Regions from separate parts of the Aeromonas sp. HMWF016 genome, predicted to be linked through region 2. Evidence: predicted binding sites of a transcription regulator. Region 2 holds the regulator's gene; the other holds the start of a gene.

Region 1 (3,411 bases), on a different contig from region 2:
CTGCATCATCAGGTAGGCGGTCTCGGTTTGCTGCTGGATGCTGCTAATCACCTGGCTAATCTCGGCACTGGAAGCCGCTGTGCGGTTGGCAAGAGTGCGCACTTCGTCAGCCACAACCGCAAAGCCCCGCCCCATTTCCCCTGCTCGGGCCGCCTCAATCGCGGCATTGAGTGCCAACAGATTGGTTTGCTCCGAGATACCGCTGATGGTGGAGATGATCTGGCCGATCTGGCCCGCCTGCTCCTTGAGGGAGTTGATGGCGATGGCGCACTCGCTTACCTCCTGTACTACGCGTTGCATGCCCGCGCTGGCAGAGGCGACATACTGGCTGCTCTCGGTGGTCAGCTGGCGCACTTCATTGGCATTGTGGGCGGCCATGCTGCAGTTGTCCGAGATTCCGGTGGCAACCTGTACCATCTCTTCACTGTCATGATGCAGAGCCAGCGCGTGTTCGGCTGTCTGGCGGCTGCTCTGGCTGATGGCCTCCACCCGATTGACCGAGGTATGGACATGCTCGCTGATGTGCTGGTTGTTGTGCATCGTCGAGCTGATCATCTTCTGCAACTTCTCGATAAAGCGATCCACGCTATTGGCAAGCGACCCGATCTCATCATCCCGCTTCAGGTTGATACGCACGTTGAGATCGCCATCGCCCGCGGCTATATCCTGCATCCGTTTATTTACCTGCAACAGCGGAGTGACCAGTTTGCGGGTCAACCAGAAGCCACACAAGGTGACGATGACGAGGCTGAATACAAGGCCAGCCAGGATCAGACGGTTGGTCTGGCCGATGATGCCATTGAGCTGGATAATCTGATCTTCTACGGTGGCATCGCCTTTTGCCTCGACATCGACCAGCTGCTGCTGCAGCCGCTCAGCGCTCTGTTCATAGGTTGCCTGTTGTGTCTGATAACTGGCGAGTGCCGTTAGCCAGTTGCCCAGCAACTGTTTGTGGCGGGCCTGCAGCTCGCGGTATTGGCTCGACAGCGTATGACCGCCGAATTCTCCGCTGCCCTGTACATCGAACAGCCCCGTGGCCAACATCCGGCTGGCGGCACTCTCATAAAAAGTGATTGCCTCTTCCAGCTCCTTTTTGATGGCATCAGAGATTCCGAGTCTACGCATCTTTTCCATGGCGTAGAGTTGGCGCAAGAAGCCGATATTGGACTCCATACCGCCATCGGCAGCCTCCCATCGCGTTTCCAGACCGCCGTTCCAGCTAATGGGTTGGTCAGGCGATTGCGTCAGGCCTTCCACGGCCTCATCACCGATGACCTCCATCTGTTCCGAGAGGCGAGCCAATTGATCGGCATTATCGCGCAAGGATTGATCCACATCGGTATAGCTGCGATAGAGCGCCAGCAAGGCATCTTGCTGCTGTCGATAGTCCTGCTGTTGCTGCTCCATGCTCTTGACTGCGGAGGGTTCGATGAGTTGCCCGTTGGCCACCCGTTTCAGAGCGTCATCGGTTGCCGCCTTGGCTGAATTCAGCTTGCCATTATCGAGCGGGATCCCGTTGAGCATCTTTTGGATTTGCAGTTGCTGGTGGCCCAGTTCGATGGAGCCTTCCATGGCGCCATCTGCCGTTTGCCAGGCTGCCCCCAATACATAGGAGAGCAGATTGGCCAGTCGCTGGCTGCCGTACCAGCCGACGATCCCCATGCCCAGCGTGCAGCCAAGCAATATGGTGAGGCCCAGATTTGAGGTCGTAACAATCTTCATGTGATGGCCTTCCTTGGTGTGTTGCACTATCAGGTGCCGAATAAGTCTAATCAGACAACGCCATGTTTGCCAAAGATGCGGAGTCGGCTACCGGTTATCCCGTGCCTGAAAAAGCACAGGATCAAGCATGGTGGATCTTGCATAAAATGCTTCTCCGATGAGCCGCCACCGATAGGGCCATGCTGGATACTTATCCAGTTATTCTTTATGCTATGAGCCAATTTGCGAATTGCTGTATTGGTGAGGAGAGAGCCGTGATTGGTCGCTTGAGAGGCATTGTCATTGAAAAGCAGCCCCCCGAGGTTTTGCTGGAAGTGGGCGGGGTCGGCTACGAGGTGCATATGCCGATGAGCTGTTTCTATGATTTGCCGGAAATTGGCAAGGAGGCGACCATCCACACCCATTTTGTGGTGCGTGAGGATGCCCAGCTGCTCTATGGCTTCAACCACAAACAGGAGCGGGCCCTGTTCCGCGAGCTGATCAAGACCAACGGGGTCGGCCCCAAGCTGGCGCTGGCGATTCTTTCCGGCATGACTGCCAGCCAGTTCGTCATCTCTGTCGAGCGTGAAGAGATAAGCTCACTGGTCAAGCTGCCAGGGGTGGGCAAGAAGACGGCCGAACGGCTGGTGGTGGAGATGAAGGATCGCCTCAAGGGATGGGTCAGCCATGATCTCTTCTCTCCGGCAGCGGTCACCTTGCCATCTCGCGAGCCGGAACTGCGGGCTCCGGATGCTGCGGAAGAGGCGGCCAGCGCCTTGGTGGCGCTCGGTTACAAGCCGCAACAGGCGAGCCAGATCGTCAGCAAGATCGCCAAAGATGGCATGTCAGTGGAAGATATCATCCGCGAATCCCTGCGTAGTCTGGTGTGAGGTAGCTGATGATTGAAGCAGATCGTCTCATTTCGTCCAGTGCCGCCCGCGAGGACGACATTATCGACCGTGCCATCCGTCCCAAAAAACTGGCGGACTATACCGGTCAGGATGCTGTTTGCGAGCAGATGGAGATCTTTATCGAGGCGGCGCGGCAGCGGGGGGAGGCTCTCGATCATCTGCTGATCTTCGGCCCGCCGGGTCTGGGCAAGACCACCCTCGCCAACATCGTCGCCAATGAGATGGGGGTCAACATCAAGACCACCTCTGGCCCCGTATTGGAGAAAGCGGGGGATCTGGCTGCATTGCTCACCAACCTCGAACCACACGACGTTCTCTTTATCGACGAGATCCACCGCCTCAGCCCGGTGGTGGAAGAGGTGCTCTATCCGGCGATGGAGGATTACCAGCTCGATATCATGATCGGGGAGGGGCCGGCGGCCCGCTCCATCAAGCTCGATCTGCCTCCCTTTACCCTGATCGGGGCGACTACCCGGGCTGGCTCTCTCACCAGCCCGTTGCGGGATCGCTTCGGCATCGTTCAGCGCCTCGAGTTTTACAACGTCAAGGATCTCACCGATATCGTCTCCCGCAGTGCCCGCTGTCTGGGGCTCGACATGACAGAAGATGGTGCCATTGAGGTCGCTCGCCGCTCTCGCGGTACGCCGCGGATTGCTAACCGCTTGTTAAGACGGGTGCGCGACTTTGCCCAGGTCAAATCCGATGGCCGGATCGATGGTCCCATCGCTGCACGGGCGATGGACATGCTGGATGTCGATAACGAGGGGTTTGATTTTATGGACCGCAAGTTATTGTTGGC
Region 2 (3,411 bases):
GAACAGCAGGTGGCGGTTCGGCAGTTTCGGGCCGGTGGCAGCGAGTTGCTGGCGGCTGAAATGGGTACGAGCCACCCGCGCCAGTTTGTGGGCGATGGCTTCGTCGGTGCCATGTTTGTCCGCCATGTAGCGCAGGGAGAGCGGCGGGGAGAAGCGCACCAGATTTTCGCGACCCTTGAGGATCACGATGAGCGCTTTCTTCAGCCGGTTCGGCGCCAGGCTGCTGATGATGTTGAGGCCGGAGGCTTCTTCGCCTTCCCGACCCGGAGCGCGGCCCCAGAACAGGGTGACGGGCACCACCTGGATATCGAGTTCGGGATCCTGCTTGTGCAGATCCAGCAGCTGGTGGAACTCCTGCAGGAAGGGGAGCGGCTTGCTGCGTTTGCCAAACAGGGGAGGCGGACGATCCAGACAGACATAGCGCGGCAGCAGCTGGCCGTTAAGTTCCAGCGGCGTGAAGGGGCCGGGCAGACCGAGATCCTCACAGCACTGCTGCAGGGTCATCAGGTCAGTGATCGAACTGGTCTTCAGGGCGTAGACGATGGGTCTGGCCGGATCCAGATTGAGTTCAGTGATGGGATTTTCCGGCAGGCTCTTGTGATTGACCAAGCCGCTGACCGGCCATTGCAAGATGGCTCTGGAAATCTTCTGTCCTAGGGACATGTGCGTCTGCTCTCCAAAAAAATGCGGCGTGAGCATAGCAAATCGGTGGCCCCTTGTCGCCGAGAGGTACGATGAGTCAGCTGCGCAGGATCAAAACAGCGATAAATGAGCGGTTTGTCGCGACAAATGTCAGCTCTGCCTTGCCTTGGTCACTGCACTGTATATACTGCCAGTGTGCTGTATAAAAAGACAGGTGCCCATTCTATGAAACCCCTTACTCCCCGCCAGGCCGAAGTGCTGGAGTTGATCAAGGCGAATATGAGCGAAACCGGCATGCCGCCGACTCGCGCCGAGATTGCCCAGAAGCTTGGTTTCAAGTCGGCCAATGCGGCTGAAGAACATCTGAAGGCCCTGGCCAAAAAAGGGGTCATCGAGATCATGCCGGGCACGTCCCGCGGCATCCGCCTGCTGCTCGAAGAGGAGGAAGAGGTGCTGGAAGAGAGCGGCCTGCCCCTGATTGGCAAGGTGGCTGCCGGCGAACCTATCTTGGCGCAGGAGCATATCGAGAGCCACTATCAGGTGGATCCCGCCCTGTTTCATCCGCGAGCAGACTTTCTGCTGCGGGTGCAGGGGATGAGCATGAAGAACATCGGCATTCTGGATGGCGACCTGTTGGCGGTGCACAAGACTCAGGAGGTGCGCAACGGTCAGGTGGTTGTAGCCCGTCTCGATGAGGATGTCACCGTCAAGCGCTTCCAGCGCAAGGGCAGCCAGGTGTGGCTGCTGCCGGAAAACGAAGAGCTCTCCCCCATCGAGGTGGATCTCTCCAGCCAGCACCTTACCATCGAGGGTTTGGCCGTCGGCGTGATCCGCAACGCCGACTGGATGTAATTTCCCCTTTGCCATGAGACGGCCTCCTGCGGGAGGCCGTTTTGTTTTTGCGCTTTTCCTGTTGCCCTTGCCGCTAGCCCATTACGAAGAGACTCGATAGGAGTTCGACGAAGGGAGTGGCTGCCAATCATTCATTTCGGATATATGCTCAAATCAGGGTCTCGCCAATAAAGAGACTTCGTGCCATGCGTTGCCGGCCTGTGGCGGGTAATAGGGGCAAAGTCAGAACAAGCATGGGCAACACACCTTCACGGGATATGAAGGGAGAGGGGGCGCCTCAGCCATGGGGCGTCACTCGTGGTATGGCAAGTCGCCGTGCTGCCGGCAGAGTCGGGCAGGCGCAACAGCATAACTTGTCGGTCAGGGAGGACTGGTTATGGCATCGAGATCTCCATGGGATGCAGAGGTGAGGGAACTGGCACCGGTATCCTCCATCACCCGTTTTTTCAGAGGTAGCCGGTTGACTTGGTTTTACGGGCTCTGGCTGCACCACAAGGGGTCGCACTGGACGCTCTGGCTGGGTTGCCCGAAAGAGAAGGTGGTACAGCTGGTGCTGTTGTTCAAGCGCGGCCATGGTGTTGCCAAGTCGCAGGAAAACTGGTTGGCACCAGTGATCCCTATCAGTGCCAGAGCGCTCGGCAAAATGCTGCAGCAGAGGCGCATTAACCGCCCGTGAAGGGCATGGATGGCGCCAGAGACCCAGAAAACCGGCTCGCTCAAGAGCCGGTTTTTGTTTTTGCGGTTGCTGCTTAATTGAACCAAACGGTCTGTTCCTGACAGAGCAGTGTACAAGGAGTCTCCAGTTCATGTCCTGCTGGGGTACAATCCCCCACCTGTCTGGCTATCGATGCTGTGTGTACTGAACCGAAAGGGTCTCTTGTTATGATGAAGCTTCGCTATCCCCTGCTGTTTCTGCTGCTGACAGGCTGCCTGATCCTTGCCTTCTACCTCACCCAGCCAAAATGGCCGGAGCATGCTGACTACTATCCGGTTGGACGGGATATCAACAACTTCGAGCTGATCGATGCCGACAACAAGCCATTCACCCCGGCCAACTTGCTGGGACACTGGACCTTTCTCTTCGTCGGTTACACCTTCTGCCCCGATATCTGCCCCACCACGCTGGCCGATATACGCTCCGTCTACGATCAGCTGAAGAAGCTGGCACCGACCACTCAGGTGGTCTTTGTATCGGCGGATCCCCAGCGCGATGATCCGGCCCGTCTCAAAACCTATACCGCCTTCTTCAACCCCGAGTTCAAGGCTGCGACGGCGCCCCACGACAAGCTGTTCCCGTTCGTGCGCAATCTGGGGCTGGTCTACTCCATCGCCAAGGAGGGGGAGAAGGATTACCTGATCGATCACTCCGCTTCCATCGTCCTCATCAATCCCAAGGGCAAGTTGCAGGGGGTATTCCGACCCAAGGTGGAGCGCGGCCAGGTACCGCTGGTGCAGATGGATAGCATGCTCTCCGACTTCTCCCGCATCCTGAAGCTGACAGGTCACTGAGAGTGACGCACCCAGTTGCTCCTTGGTGGCGAGATCCCTCTCGCCACCGCGCCGTCTTTGCCCTCGCCCTGCCGATGGTCTTCTCCAATATCACCACCCCCCTGCTGGGGCTGGTGGATACCTGGGTGATCGGTCATCTCGGGCAGGCCTGGTTTCTCGGGGGCGTGTCGGTCGGGGCGACCCTTATCAATCTCATCTTCTGGCTGCTCGGCTTCCTGCGGATGTCCACCACCGGGCTGACGGCGCAGGCACACGGTGCTGCTGACGGACGGGCCCAGCTCGATACCCTGCTGCGTGGACTAGGGCTGGCCGTTGCCCTCGGGCTGGCCCTGCTTTTGCTGCTGTTCCCCCTGTTGCCCCGGTTAATTGCCCTGAGCGGCGGCTCGCCCGAGGTGCAGCTCTATGCCG

What was found. Region 2 encodes LexA, which represses DNA repair genes until DNA is damaged. Its sites were predicted from a motif close to ANCTGTNTNNNNANACAGNT; they were not measured.
Region 1: the regulator LexA is predicted to act here: its motif matches at 1,903-1,922, upstream of ruvA (Holliday junction branch migration protein RuvA).

Annotation. Positions count from the first base shown of each region.
Region 1 covers NZ_CAWNWX010000098.1:27,796-31,206, forward strand. Annotated here, with positions in the region: gene AACS24_RS16165 (methyl-accepting chemotaxis protein) at 1-1,722, opposite strand, end outside; gene ruvA (Holliday junction branch migration protein RuvA) at 1,977-2,591, shown strand; gene ruvB (Holliday junction branch migration DNA helicase RuvB) at 2,600-3,411, shown strand, end outside.
Region 2 covers NZ_CAWNWX010000022.1:34,144-37,554, forward strand. Annotated here, with positions in the region: gene plsB (glycerol-3-phosphate 1-O-acyltransferase PlsB) at 1-663, opposite strand, end outside; gene lexA (transcriptional repressor LexA) at 868-1,494, shown strand; gene AACS24_RS02645 (hypothetical protein) at 1,871-2,170, shown strand; gene AACS24_RS02650 (SCO family protein) at 2,377-3,003, shown strand; gene dinF (MATE family efflux transporter DinF) at 3,006-3,411, shown strand, end outside.